DNA from 2 places in the Nostoc sp. NZL genome. Region 1 is predicted to be linked to the other one. Evidence: riboswitches for the same ligand, from Rfam matches in the RefSeq annotation. Region 1 holds a riboswitch; the other holds the start of a gene.

Region 1 (7,673 bases):
ATTATGCCCAGTTTGCTTCAACTGCGGCATTTCCATTTCGCCTAATTACGCAGATTCCTCCTGATGCTATGGCAGTGGTGAAAGAATTTGTTGAGAAATAAGGGACTTCCAATTCAACAAATATCCAATTTTGTGAGTAGCTTGCCTAAGGGTATGCATAACGTACACGCAAATCGAAAAAAGCTCAACTTCCCACTCTTCCCTCGTTCTCATGCTCCGCATAGGAATGGCTATTAGAGGCTTTGCTTCAATGCGTGTCTGGCTGGAGGCGGAGCCTAGTGAATGCATTTCCCGGCGGGAGCCTGTTAACGAGGAAATCTTTATCAAACTGTTTTTAGAGCTTGTGTGTACAGGGTAGCGTAGGGGTACGGAAAATGGCAAAAGTCGCCGCTTATCCCGCCTCCCCTACGATTAATAGATAATTAACTTGTTAGATTTAATTATACTAACTTGATATTAAATGTATAGTTGCTATTAAATCTATACTAAATTTTTACAATAAAAATAAATATTTAGACATAAACTTTATAATATATTTACTAAAAATAATAGAAGCTTAAAAGTGTAAAAAAGTAGGAGCATCTACTGGATAATACATATGTATTCTAGCGAAAATGCCAAAAATAAATGAACACAATTTACTTGGTACGAAAATATGTTTGTGTATTTATTGGCGTAACCCTATTTAAATTCACAAAAACATTAAATTATTTTATCTGCTACAAGCCACAAATTAACCCAAAATAGAAAAAATAAAGGCTGATTTTATTCACTTAGACAATAATTAGTTTCAGAAAAATCATTTTTTAAAAGTAATTTTGCATTCAGATTAAACAATTACTCCATTTCACCCAAGCTCATGGAACTTTATACAACTCTTGAAATAGAACAACTTCAGCAAAACGAAGACCTTCCTTACTTGATTGAAATTATGGAGTGGGTGAAAAATTTTTTAGGAAGACCTCATCCTCATTTAGGAAGACCCGGTGCAGTTTGCCCTTTTGTGCCTTACTCCCTCAAGTCAAATAGTATTCGTCTGGCAGTTATTCACACAAAAGATTTGTATCCAGAACAATTAGAAGAGGTTGTTGGACGCTACCGAGATATCTTTCTTAAGATGGAAGTTAAAGAACAGGAATTAGCAATAAATAGAGCTTTTTTACTTATCTTTCCTGACATCCATATAGAAGATGCTCCTAAACTAGTAGATAGTGTCCAACAAAAACTTAAACCTTTATTTGTTGAGTCAGGACTGATGATCGGAGAATTTCATAAACGTAATGAAAGTCCTGGTCTACACAACCCAAACTTTCGTCCACTTCGTAGCCCTATCCCCTTGTTGGCTATCCGGTTCATGGTTGAAGCTGACCTCCCTTTTCTTCAGAGTCCGGCTGATCCACGCTTACGTATTCGGTATCTGGAAGCTTATTTAAAGTGCTTTGGTCATAAATTTACAGATGAAACAAAGTTTAAAAATGCTCATCAAGCATTAGCTTTAGCGAAAGAAGAACTTACAGCTATTTTCAGGTAAATAGACCACGTTGTAGGGGTAGAGCAATGCTTATACATGTTAATTTCAGCTAAAACTCCTTTAAGAGGATAGTGTAACTTGACTTTGGAGCGATCGCATGGAGTTATTTTTTGAAAATGACTTAGTTTTTTGATCTACAAAATCACACAATCAGGGTAAGTAAAATGGCGAAAGAAATAGAGCGCAAATATTTAGTGAGAGGAGATAGTTGGAGAGAATTAGCTGAAGGTAGTGTATATCGTCAAGGATACATTGCCACACAAGACAAAGCTACTGTACGTATACGTATAGTAGGAGAAAAAAGTTATTTGACTATTAAAGGCCCTAATATCAAATATTCGAGATTAGAGTTTGAGTATCCTATTCCTGTTAAAGATGCTCAAGAAATACTTGAAACATTATGTGAACGTCCCTTTATAGAAAAAATCAGATATAAAATAGAGTCGGGTGGCTTGATTTGGGAAATAGATGAGTTTGATGGTGTTAATAAAGGATTAATATTAGCAGAAGTTGAACTCAGTGATGAAAATCAAGAAATTGAACTACCAAGTTGGATTGGACAAGAAGTTTCAGATGACTTCAGATATTTCAACAGCAATTTAGTAAAACATCCTTTTTCACAATGGTAATTGCCAAAATATAGGGAGCATTCCAATTCATTCAAGCTTAATTAAGCTAATTAACTCAGCGGTGCCGGGTGATTTTGCATTACAAACAAGTTTAAGCTCAGAAAATGAATGTAAACGTCAATTACTTTTTCTTGTTAATTAATTGTGCCTTGAAGCGTCAGGCATAATTGCCTCCTGAAGATTTACGCCGCTGAGGTTAGCTCCCCTAAGGTCGGCTCCTCTAAGGTTAGCTCCTCTGAGATTCGCCCCTGCCAAATTCGCGCCTCTAAGGTTAGTCCAACTCAAGTCAGCTTGACTCAAATCAGCTTCATTTAGGTTAGCTTGCAGCAGGTAAGCACCACTTAGGTGAGCCTTGTTTAGATTAGCTTTGTATAAGTCAGTTTTGTAAAGATAAGCCCCCAAAACTTCCGCCTCGTACAAACTCGCCTCGCTGAGGTCAGCCGCAATCAAGTTAGCTTCAATGAGGTTGGCAAAAGAAAGATTAGTTCGTATTAGCTTCGCTGCACCTAAATCGGCATCTCTCAAGTTAGCGCCTCTTAAGTCAGTCCCAATTAGATTAGCATGAGCGATCGCAGCGCCTCTAAGATTCGCGTTACTCAAGTCGGCTCCAATGAAATTGGCATGACTCAAATCTGCCTGCGTAAGTATAGCACCACTCAAGTTAGCAACACTGAAGTTAGCATCACTCAAGTTAGCTTCAACAAGAAAGGCTTTGTAGAGATTGGCACTACTGAGGTCGGCACCACTAAGGTTTGCCCGCACGAGTAAAGCATTACCTAAATCCACCTTGTTCAAGTTTACCCCCTGGAGGTTTGCGCCTCTGAGGTTATCTCCTTGGAGGTTTGCAGCGCTGAGGTCTGGTTCAATCTGGGGATTTTTCTTTCTCCACTCAATCCATGTAACTGCACCTGCTTTCAGTAAAGCTAGATGCTCTCGATTTGCCATTTTCTTTCCTTTACTCCTGACGCATACCCAAAGGATTTGCCCGACCAGCTACACTTTCAATCGCCGTTAAAGCTCCCGCCGCACCTGCTAGAATATCTCTTTCATGTCCACCTAAGTAAAGCCGTCCAAAACTACCTACAGCTTGAACCTCAAGAATGTTGATTGATGCCGCTTTCTCAGCTTCATTCGCAGCTAGTGCGGCGTAAGCAGCAGGTTCCACTTCTAATACATACAGCGTTTGCCCTGCTAGTAATAGCTGTCCCCGTCGCGTGCGATTAATAAGTTGTGTTTGGTAAGCATCGATATTGCGGATAATTTGGCTAGAAACAACACGCGGTTTGAGACATTCGTCTTTTCGGACTCCCAATGCAGCCAAAATTGCTTGCCCAGCAGCTCGCGTTTCACCTTGGGAGCTAGAATGAACTTCCAATAGTCCGTACAGTCGTTCAACTACCTGTACTCCCGGACGAACAGAGGCAGCTTTCAGAGCTACATCCGTAATTTTATTAATTTCGATACCAGGAGAGATTTCAATCCACAGTGATGTATCTCCTGGTAATGGTAAGAAGCCTTGGGCTACTGTTCCCATATATGCTGCATGTTGAGGTTGCAGGCTGTCGAGAAATACGAAACTGCGTAGTTCTATTCCCAAGATTTTGCTCTCCAGTCATAAGGGTAAAAGTTATCTATTGCAAGATATGAGCGCCTAACTTGGGGTATTTTAGCCACAAGTGAAGGATGGAAAAACACAAAGTAGAACAATTTTGCTGTCGATAAATTTTACACCTGAGAAGTATTCTGGCAGTAAAAACCGCCTTGACAATTGTACAAGCTTTATTACACACAAATCGCTGCCTGCAATGGCTAACTGGTCTTGATTTACTGATAAATTTGATGTTTCAAAAAAACTCTTTAGCCAAATTGAAGCGGGGAAAGTTCAGTGAACTTTCCCCGCTATCTTCAAAATGCTGCTAAAATCGCAGCCAATCAACTAGTACTTTATGCTTGGTTTGTAGTCTCAAATCAAGGACTAAAGTCCTGACTACGAACTTATTCACTCATAAAAGTTGGTGTGGTGGACTATTAGATTTGTTTTTCTATATAAACGCAGAAAAATAAATCTATTAGTTTATCCTGCGTTTGTGAGTACCCAAGTGGAGTAAGCATCCTCGACAAATCTGCTTTGATGACGAGTTCCTTTATGCTTGCTCACTCTGACTTTGAGGGTGGTTATGTAAACTCCATCCATTACTTGATGTCCATAACCACAAACTTGACCAACTTGCCCTGTTATTTGATGCAAAGCATAATCTCCGATATTCAGCATAATTCTGACTGCCTAATTAACTAGGTTGAGTAGTTTGTGTTTGACTATTTGGGCACGGCAAAACCGCTCTGATGATATTAGTTCCGCGTTCAAAGCTGGAAAAATTAAGCTGCAATCCGAGTTCGGGTATTAGGTGCAGTTGGAGCCAGCAGACGAGTGTAAAGTTGAGTCAGTCGGAATCCTACACTATACCAACTAAAGGCAATTTCTGTCCGTTGTCGAGCCGCTTCACCTAACTGGTCTCGCCAAGCTGGGTTGATGAGAATGCGGTCTATGGCAGCAGCAAAAGCTACTTCATCTTTGGGGGGCGCAAGTAACCCTGTGACTTCTGGTACAACAGTAAACTGTAGCCCACCAACATTACTAGCGACGACAGGAGTCTTACTAGCCATTGCCTCAATGGCAACTAAACCAAAAGGTTCATAGTGACTAGGCACTACGCAGACATCAGCGGCGGCGTAGTAGAAGGGGAGGACAGTTTCATCTAAGCGACCAGCAAAGGTTGTACAATTTTCTAATCCGAGTTCAGTAACAATGCTAGCAATGCGATCGCGTTCTATTCCATCACTCTGACCTGGACGGCTACCACCCCCAATCACTAGCTGGAGATTAGCTTCACCTCTTAAACTAGATTTGGCAATAGCTCGTACCAAGGTTTCAATACCTTTGCGGCGGTCAAAGCGACCAACGTAGAGAACCATTTTGGCATCTGGTGCAATTCCCAACTTTTCCCGCGCCGCAGACCGCTGAATTTCTCCAAATTTATCAGTATCAGTGCCACAGGGAATCATTTCAATGTTTCCTTTACTGGAAACGAGTAACCGCATATGTTTTTGCTCTTGCGGACTAGTTGCAACCACACAGTCTACAGTTTCCAAGCAGGCTTTTTCTACAGCTAATCGCTGGGTAGCAATTACGGGAACATCACCAATACTTCTGTATTTAACCGCTCCTAAAGAGTGGTAAGTATGTACCTGAATCAGTGGTTGCTGCTTTTTCAATTCCATGCCGACCCAAGATGATAACCAGTAGTTGGTATGAATTAAGGAGTAATGAAACCCTTGGCGCAACTGGAATTGCTGGAATTCTTCGATGAATTCAGGTAAATGGTCGAACAAGTTATCTCGCCCAATAAACTTAGCTGGGCCCGCTTTTAACCGAATAGTACGACAGTTTGGGCTATGTTGAATGTAGGCAGCTTGTTCAGGACTACTACGACGAGTGAACATATCCACTTGCCAACCAAGCTTTGCTAAGGCATAACCTACTTGACGCACATAGACATTTTGACCTCCAGCCTCTTCTTGACCAATTTCAACCGCCGGGTCACCATCAACAGAAATTAGGGCAATGCGATGTTTCTTATTCTGGAACATAGCTGATTTTCACCTCAAGGCAATTAATCCTGCCTCAAACGCCAGAAATCAAGATAATATTATCCTTTCTTTCAACGTCGAGGGCAGGCACAACAAACCGCAAAGTTACCAGCCAAAGGACACTGACGAGAACATGGCATTACTTGTTAAGAATGCTGCTCGTTCAGTCTCTTCTCAATGCCGACGAAGTTAGCTGACGGGCTAGGACTGAGAGATGTCCTTCTTAAGAAAGTTATGAGTTAGGAGTTATGAATTTATTAACTGCTAACTTTCTTCAAAATACGCCCCAAACTTGGTTCCTCCGCTCCGGTTTACCCTTACTCACAAAACTTTTCAGGGAATATAGTGGATTAGGCAGACTGATTTATTTTTCTTCAAGGTTTATAACCTGTCATCATCAACCATGTCAAGAGTATGAACAAAAAAAGTGTGATTGAAATCACCTAAATGCCCTTTGCATCTAGCTTTCACGAATCAGACTTTAGAAGAAAATTTGAGCTTTTAATATGCTCTCAACAAGAAGCTTACTGATATTGACCGCTACATTTTATTTAGCTTCTGGGAATTAAATATTTTTCATGTTTTTAAGTGTATAAATATACTAACTACGAGCTTGATTGAATTTAATATGTTTTTTATTTGTCTAAAATATTACTCTCTCTAAAGAAATTGCCGAAATATCAAAGAGTCCATTAGAAGTTTTACGCCAATTCAATTTCACTATTGAACTACATTATTTCCTACTCTCCACTACCTTTCATAAATGCTTTGAGAGCCAACTGCGTTTACTATGTTACGAGGGCGAGCATCTCAGTTATCCAAAAAAACTTTTAAAGAATCCGAAAAGCAGCAGCTTCAATTTGGAGGTAAAGTATACACCTACCAAAATGAGATACACTCATTGCTAAGTCATGGTAAATACAAATATCAAGCTGAGATTTAAACCCGTTTCTCACAGTTGGGTTGCTCTGCATCCACAGCCTAAAGGAGTAATTCAATTTATTGCAGGGGCTTTTTTTGGTACATTTGGCCCCATGCTTTTTTATCGCTATCTACTTCAATGCCTATTTGAGCAGGGATATACAATTATTCTTCTGCCATTTAATTTTAGTTTTAACCATTATGTAGAAGCTGGTTTTCTCATGAGGGAGCAGTATGAAATTCTACCAGAGCTTGTGAGGATGGCAAGTGTTGAGGGATATGATTATGAAGCCTATCTAGATGATAAAAACTTTTCTTGGATTGGACATAGCCTTGGCTGTAAATATATCTCCCTGTTAGAAGGATTTACTGCTTTACCTCCAGAGCCTCAAGATAGAGAAAAGTTTATTCGCAACCTGCTATCTCATACTTCGGATGAGTCACAGATAAAAAGTGTCATTGCAGATATTAACATTCTGTATGATGAGCTTAAACAAAAAATTGTAGAAGTTCGGAAACTAATTTACACTTATGTAGGTCAGGAAATAAAAATTAACAGTGTCTTCATTAAGGGGCAGGTTTCTATCCTATTAGCACCTGCTATTGCTGATACAGGGAGCGCAATTCGTCCTCAATTTTTAGCGGATATCATCGATAAACTTGGTTGGGGTGTGAAACCAACCGTTGAAGAAACCCATAACTTAATCAAGGATAGTGGGCTATTTAATATCATGGGTTTAGTTTGTTTTAAGTCAGATAATATTGCTAAATTAACCTGTGAATGGTTTACTAATATTCTAAAAAAACCACCCCAAGAATTTCTACAAACTTTAGAGGGTGGACATTTAAAACCTTTAGGAATTCAACTAGGCAAGTATGTGATTAATCTTTTTGATAAACCTTTAATTGAATCAGTTCAAGAGCGAAATAGAGGCTTTGAGCAT
Region 2 (7,673 bases), on a different contig from region 1:
TCCGGGAATTCTCGGCAACTACAACTATGGCGGCTTTGATGGCAAAGACCGCACCATCAAAGCCGCTGACACCACGATTTTCTTCGATATTCCTGACAACCTTCCCAAACAGCCAGCAGAACACTCAACATTTTTATGGAGATCAAGAAGTATCTGGTTGATGACACAAGCAGCGCGGTGGGGACAAATTAAAGAATTCCCCAAAAATGCCGAAGAACTAGCAGAACTTGGTTGGAGAACAGATTTATATCGGGAGATAGCGTCTGAAATGGGCATCGAGTGTCCCAAGGATGATTACAAGGTCGAACCACCAGAAGTATTTATAGATAAGAAAGGCTTCGACCCCAGCGATCCGGTGGGTTATCTGAATAGTTTTGCCATCAGGGCTAATGCTCCCACTAACTTTTTCATGTCTTAAATCTAAGTTCAAATATTGACTGATGACTAAATTATTTCTGGAGCGTTTCGATGATGGAATATACCTCATTACCTATTAATACACAGACCGAAGTTATGCCCCGCACTGGGTTTTTAGAAATTGAAAATTTAGTCAAGTCTTATCCGACACCTGATAAAGATAACTTTGTCGTTTTAGATGGAGTTAATCTGACGATTGGTGAAGATGAATATATTTCTGTAATTGGTCACTCTGGTTGTGGAAAATCAACCCTACTAAAGATAGTAGCTGGTTTAGAAAAAGCCACTTCCGGCTCAGTCCGGCTAGATGGGAAAGAGATTCGTCAGCCAGGAGCCGAGCGGATGATGGTATTTCAGAACTATTCGCTGTTGCCTTGGTTAACCGTGCGAGAAAATATCCGGTTAGCTGTGGATGAAGTGCTAAAAAATGCTAATCGGGCTGAAAAAATCAGCATTGTAAATCAACACTTGGCAATGGTAAACTTGACGGCGGCGGCTGACAAATATCCCGATGAAATCTCTGGAGGTATGAAACAACGAGTAGGTATTGCCAGAGCTTTAGCAATTCGTCCTAAAATGTTGCTGATGGATGAACCTTTTGGGGCACTAGATGCGCTAACTCGTGGCAAATTACAACGGCAGGTATTGGATATTTGGGAAAATAATCGTCAAGCAGTGATGATGATTACCCACGATGTAGATGAAGCAATTTATATGTCCGATCGCATCGTCTTGATGACCAATGGCCCATCTGCTAGTATAGGAGAGATTTTAAAAGTTCCTTTTGAGCATCCACGCGATCGCGCCGCCATGCGAAACTCAAAAGAATATTTTGAACTCCGCAACCACGCCCTAAATTTCCTTGACCGATATTTTGCCCAAGACGAGTAAATTAGATTATCATTTTTTTTAGTGGGTAGCCTAATTCAAATTCATGAAAGCTGAATTTGGAACGGAGGAACCAATGTTTGGGGCTAATCTTACGAGAGACACCTTCCAGTCTTAGCCCGTCAGCTAACTCCGTAGGCAATGGAAGGAACCCCCAAGACTTTGGCTGTAATACAGTTATTATTGGGGTTTCCTTGACTGATTTAAGATTTGAACTTTTGGTTATCATCACTCAATCTAAAATCCAAAATCTTTTGACTGAGTGTAGCCGTTCGCGTAGCGTTCTGCAGGAAAGTCCAAAATCTCAAATTAATCGCCCTGCTTCTCATTACTAATTAATTTCATTGGGAGAAGTAAAACTGTGCAAATTAAGCCAATGTTAGCACGTCTGCAAAGTGCCACAGGCCGAGATGACTTAATTGAACAAATGGTACTGTTGCCAGAACCAAAAAAACCTTTTTCTAAAAAACCTCAAAAAGCAAAAGCAGTTAATTTAATTGTTGCCTATGACGCATCTCCTAACAGTCATACGGCGCTAGATATTGCTTTCTGGATTGCCCATCAAACGCGTTTAGCCACCAATGCAGAAGTCACAGTTCAAGCCGTTTATGTGCTAGAAGACAATCAAAGCAGCCAGTATCCAAATATCTTGAGCTTTCCACAACAACAGCCTTCATTGGAATGCCAAGTTAATGAAGTATCAAAATCTGCCACACTGGTATTAAGTCAACCCCAATTGCAGACAGTAGTAACTCCCCTACAACAAGCAGATATAATTCTCTGGCAAGCCCGAAGTCTGGCTGAAGAATGGCAGGGTTGCTTCAAATCTCATTTGCGGTTTGGCTGCATTTACACAGAACTTACCAAAGTTGTTGAATCAGAAACTGCCGATATTCTGTTTTTAGGTTGCAACTCTGTTAATCATCCGATGATTGAGGCACTAGGTTCTAATTTTCCCTGCGCCGTTTTGGGTATTCCCAGTTGTATTGATGAATAATCACTGTTCAGAATTTCAGTAATTTTTATCCAATTGTAATGATAGATAAGTCACCTACAACTAGGTGACTTTTTTCGCTACTATGCAACCAATTAAACTTCGAGAGGTAAGGTGTGGAAAACTGGCAAGCAATCCTCAGCGTAATTACATTTATAAGCGTCATTGTTTTAGTAATGACGGAATGGGTACATCTCACCATTGCGGCATTGTTGGGAGCATTGTTATTAGTTTTTACCAACGTCATGACTTTAGAAGAAGCTGTTGGTTATATCGGCAACAGTCATGGAACACTCGGTTTATTCTTTGGAGTTATGGTCTTAGTGCGGGCTTTTGAGCCTACAAAAATATTTGATTATTTAGCTACTCAAATAGTACTCATAGCTAAAGGACAAGGCAAGCGTCTATTACTTGGTATTGTGGCTATCGTTACACCCATCTGTGCAGTTTTGCCAAATGCCACAACAGTAATGTTGCTAGCACCTTTAATTCCCCCAATGGCTCAGGAAGTTGGGATAAATTTCGTACCCTTGTTGATTTTAATGGTATTTGTTGCTAATAGTGCGGGATTGCTGACTTTAGTTGGAGATCCAGCTACATTTATTGTTGGCGATGCTGTGAATATTAGCTTTACAGATTATTTATTGAAGTTGAGTTTAGGGGGAGTAATTGCCATTGTCATAGTGATTGCAACACTACCATTTTTATTCCGAAAAATTTGGAATACACAGTTAGATAATCTTGAGGAACTACCACATCCACAAATCAATCATCCACGAGCTTTAAGCGTCGGTGCAGTTATAGTATTTTTCGTCCTGCTATTTTTTGTCATCGGAGAATCTCTACCAGTTCCGATCTCACCTGCTGCCGCAGCTTTGTTAGGAGCAGCTTTAGCTTTGCTTTTATCCCACCATAGTAAAATCGATTCAGTTAACAACATTCTGCGGGATGTAGACTGGAGTACATTGATATTTTTTATGAGTATTTTTGTGCTAATTGGAGGGTTAGAAAAAACAGGTGTAATTAATGGTTTATCAGGAGTATTGGCAGCGATTTTAGGAAAAAATATTGTGCTGGGTTCCCTATTTTTATTATTTTTTGTGGGGATATTATCAAGCGTAGTGCCCAATATTCCTTTAGTGGTGGGGATGGTGCCATTACTCAAACAATATATTGTTACTGTCGGATTAGCACCTGCCGAAGTTTTAGCACAAGACTTTCAAGGGCAGTTTCCGCCAGAAGTATTACCTCTGTTTTATGCGATGATGTTTGGTGCAACTTTGGGAGGTAATGGCACACTAGTAGGAGCATCATCTAACATCGTAGCCGCCGGTATTTCTGAGCAGCATGGACGCCGTATATCATTTAAAACTTTTCTACACTACGGTATCCCAGTGATGGTATTGCAACTTGTAGCTTCGGCTTTGTACGTGTTAGTTCGCTTTTTGCTCTAGATAGAGAAGGGTCAAAGTAATTCAGTAATTCATATTATTGATAATTATGCTCTCTACAACACGCTACGCGTAGCTTGCTTCCCCACAGGGGTACGCAGACTCGCTACGGTTGCGCGAACGTAATTCGTAAAATACGTTCGCGGACTTCCTAACGCTGCGCTATCGGTGTTAGCTTCTGAATTTATCACTCATAGCGTAATGCTAGCTAGTTCGCAAAGGCCTTGCAAACAACCAAATCAAAGATTATTGTAACGGCTTGTACTCTCTTCAATTATGAATTAGTAATTATTTGGTCAACCTAATTAAAGATAAAATGCTCAGGAGATAAATCCCCGACTTTTAGTGAGAAGCCGGGTTTAGGGTTAGAGTATTTATTTATACTCCCTTACTTATCAATCCTGAGCTATTGCTAATATCTAATTAGGTGTAGTACGTCCCTTAAGACGCTATAACCAGCTAAATCCCAAAGTAAATAGGCTAGAAAACCAATTGCTGCCAAGCGACCATTCCAAAGTTCGGCTTGAGGTGTCCAACCAAATAGGAATGCATTACGATCTACGCCGTTGTAAGCTTTAGCAACAGGTTGTAAATCAGTAGAAGAACGAGTTTCTTGAGTTGCCATTTTTTTTCTCCAAAATCTAGTAGATTTTTAGGTGTTTAGTTTCTAGTAGCTAATCAGATGTAAAACATCGCGCAAGACGCTATAACCGGCTAAATCCCAAAGCAAATAGGCAAGAAAGCCAATTGCTGCCAAGCGACCATTCCAAATTTCGGCTTGAGGTGTCCAACCAAATAGAAATGCATTGCGATCTATGCCGTTGTATTCTGGTGCAACAGGTGGTAAATCAGTAGAAGAACGAGTTTCTTGAGTTGCCATTTTTTTCTCCAAAATCTAGTAGATTTTTAGGTGTTTAGTTTCTAGTAGCCTTTGTTTTGTTCTCAACAATTCATTTGTTAACTTTAATGTACCTGTTTATAACTAGACTGCTTTCTGCCTGTAGGCACAAACCGCAGGCACTTCTTATGGACGATTAATAGAAACATCTTGTTGTAGACAAATCCACCTTGGGAGGGTGAGCAAAAATTGATATGTAAAAAAATGTAAAGGTTTCGTGAGAAACTATAATTTAAACAGAATCAATCGCTATAAATAAGCAATTAAAAATTAAAAACTAGCCATACATAATTAATAGTAGGTGGCAATTTGATTAAGATTTCCACCGAGAGATAATAAAAGTTATATCTTCCGCTGGATACACTTTTCAATCTTTGGAGAGATGCTTTAGACAGCTAAATTCCAGGATTCTGAGCTAAAGAGTTAGGTAATGCCATAGGTACAAACATAAATACTAAGAGTTGCTTCTCAAGAAATTCTTAATTCCCCAAATTTAAACTTAAGTAGAAGGAAATACAATGTTCCAAAGTACGGAAATCATGCTGGGACTCTACAAACCACTATTGTGGGTGGCACAGATTCCAGTAGATCCCTCAAATGTCACGCCAGCACAGGCATCGGTTCTCACTTCCGGGCCGCGCTTTTTTGTGGCTTTAATCTCCGGCGTGATCCTAGCCTTTGCTTTCCAATTAGTTTTAACTAATCTCTCCCTTGCAGCCGGTATTTCCTACCTGGGGCACTCATCTGACTCGGATTCAGATACTGGGGAAGCCGGAAGTTTGGGCGGTAACATTCGCAAAATTGGCACCGCAGTGGGGATTTGGACATTAGTCACTGTGACGATCGCCTTATTAATCGCTTCTTTTCTCGCGGTCAAATTAAGCCTTGTAATCTTAGACCCAGCATTGGGGGCGATTCTCGGTTTGGTGATTTGGGGCGCTTACTTTTTGCTCCTTGTCTGGGTAAGTTCCACCACCGTGGGTTCCTTAATTGGCTCAGTCGTCAATACGGCAACTTCCGGTTTTCAAGCGATTATGGGTACAGCTACCGCCGCACTGGGCGCAAAGGCTGTAAATAGCCAAGTGGTAGCGACAGCTGAAGCCGCCGCCGCCGCTGTCCGCCGGGAATTAGGCAGCGCCATCGACCCTGTGAGTATCCGAGAGAACATAGAGGATTACTTAGACAAGCTGCGTCCTCCAGAACTAGATGTGTCAAAGATTCGGAGTGATTTTGAAAATTTACTCAACGATCCGCAATTAAAAGCGATCGCAGGGACTCCAGATATCCGCAACATCGACCGCCAAAAGTTTATCGAGTTAGTCAGCAGTCGCACCGACCTTTCTAAAAAAGACGTTAACCGGATTGCTGATACGTTGTACAAAGTTTGGCAACAGGTAGTGAGCCAGCAACCACCCACCCAAGACCGCATGGGTGAGTTAATGGATTATCTGAAATCACTTCCACCAGGACAAAGCAAGACAGATGAACTCAACGCCAAACTGGATCGATTAGTAGCAGAAATGCGTGACTCTAAAGAAGCTGACCAAAAGGCGGTTCCAGGGCCCATTCAAAGTACACTCCAGCAAGGACTATCCGCCTTAACCGGCATTGTGTTGGGACGTACAGATTTGTCTGATTTGGATGTGGAAAAAATCTTGCGTAGCCTCACCACCGCCAAAGAAAAAGTCACCCAACAAGCAGATAAGCTAGGTTTGCCAACACCATCAGAACCCTATAGCCCAATTCGGGCTGATGTCGAAAACTACCTGCACAACACTTATGCTTGGCAACTGAGTCAAGAAAAAATCGCCCAGGAATTTCGTGATGTCATTTACGACCCAGCAGCTGATCCTGGAATCGTCCGCAGGGAATTAGAACGACTATCTCGTAACGATTTTGTCAATATCTTGCAACAACGGGGACTACTTACCCAAGCCCAAATTCAGCGCATTGCAGATCAGCTAGAAGTTGTCCGCAAAGAAGTGCTAGTGACAGTTACAGGTATCGAAGAAAGAGAGATAGTCCAAGACTTGCAACGTGCAGTGGAAAGTTATCTGCTCGTTACCCCAAAAGCAGATTTGACTCCCGTTGGTATTGAGCAGAATTTCAAACCACTGTTGCAAGACTCAGAGGCAGATTATGAAACCCTGACATTGAGACTAGCCCACCTTGAACGTCAGGAAATCCGGGAGATATTGCTGGAACGGAATGATATCCAGCTATATGAAGTAGACAGCATTCTGGACGAGTTGGAAAAACAACGCGATCGCGTCTTGGTAGAATCCAAAGGACTGGCTGAACAGGCACAATATCAAGCAGAAACCCTGTGGCTGAATGTAGAATCATATCTGCGTAACACAGGGAAATCAGAACTCAATCCTGATGCCATCCGCGCCGACTTCAAAAAGTTACTGGAAGATCCCCAAAGTGGAATTACTTCTATTCGGGCCCGATTGTCTCGCTTTGACCGCGATACTTTGGTGCAATTGTTGAATCAGCGGCAAGATTTGAGTGAAGATCAGATTAATCAAATCATCAATGCTGCTGAGGAGTCTTGGCATAGTATTCGCCACACACCCCAAGCTGTTGTGGATAAAGCGAAAGAGCAATACGACTCTGTTACTACCACGATCGCAGATTACCTGCGGAATACTGGTAAACAAGAACTCAATCCTGAAGGTATTCAGCGAGATTTGACCAGATTGTTTGAAAATCCCAAAGAGGGAGCCGTAGCACTGCGCCGTCGGTTGTCGCAGGTAGACCGGGATACACTGGTGAAATTGCTCAGTCAACGCAAAGACTTGAGTGAAGAACAAGTCAATGAAATCATTGATTCCACCCAAACTTCGATTCGTAACTTTGTCCGTGCGCCTCGTCGCCTAGCTACCCGGACACAGCAAAGAGCAGAAACATTCAAAGCTTATCTGGAAGAGTATCTGCGCCAAACTGGCAAGGAAGAACTTAATCCTGAAGGTATTAAACGCGACTTGCAACTACTGTTACACGACCCACGAGTTGGAGTAGA

Evidence for each region. Region 1 has a riboswitch for cyclic di-AMP ahead of F8R90_RS22750 (glycosyltransferase). Riboswitches for the same ligand answer to the same signal wherever they lie in the genome.
Region 2: linked by a shared signal. The riboswitch ahead of F8R90_RS20650 (universal stress protein) and the one ahead of F8R90_RS22750 (glycosyltransferase) in region 1 are both predicted to bind cyclic di-AMP.

Annotation. Positions count from the first base shown of each region.
Region 1 covers NZ_WBKL01000158.1:68,330-76,002, reverse strand. The annotation lists gene F8R90_RS22780 (alpha/beta hydrolase) at 1-101, shown strand, start outside; gene F8R90_RS22775 (DUF6875 domain-containing protein) at 860-1,531, shown strand; gene F8R90_RS22770 (CYTH domain-containing protein) at 1,696-2,160, shown strand; gene F8R90_RS22765 (pentapeptide repeat-containing protein) at 2,299-3,105, opposite strand; gene F8R90_RS22760 (hypothetical protein) at 3,116-3,757, opposite strand; gene F8R90_RS22755 (hypothetical protein) at 4,235-4,432, opposite strand; gene F8R90_RS22750 (glycosyltransferase) at 4,537-5,808, opposite strand; cyclic di-AMP (ydaO/yuaA leader) riboswitch at 5,972-6,171, opposite strand; gene F8R90_RS22745 (DUF1350 family protein) at 6,720-7,673, shown strand, end outside.
Region 2 covers NZ_WBKL01000148.1:803-8,475, reverse strand. The annotation lists gene F8R90_RS20660 (ABC transporter substrate-binding protein) at 1-418, shown strand, start outside; gene F8R90_RS20655 (ABC transporter ATP-binding protein) at 472-1,308, shown strand; cyclic di-AMP (ydaO/yuaA leader) riboswitch at 1,347-1,461, shown strand; gene F8R90_RS20650 (universal stress protein) at 1,682-2,302, shown strand; gene F8R90_RS20645 (ArsB/NhaD family transporter) at 2,416-3,753, shown strand; gene F8R90_RS20640 (high light inducible protein) at 4,163-4,375, opposite strand; gene F8R90_RS20635 (high light inducible protein) at 4,418-4,630, opposite strand; gene F8R90_RS20630 (MFS transporter) at 5,167-7,673, shown strand, end outside.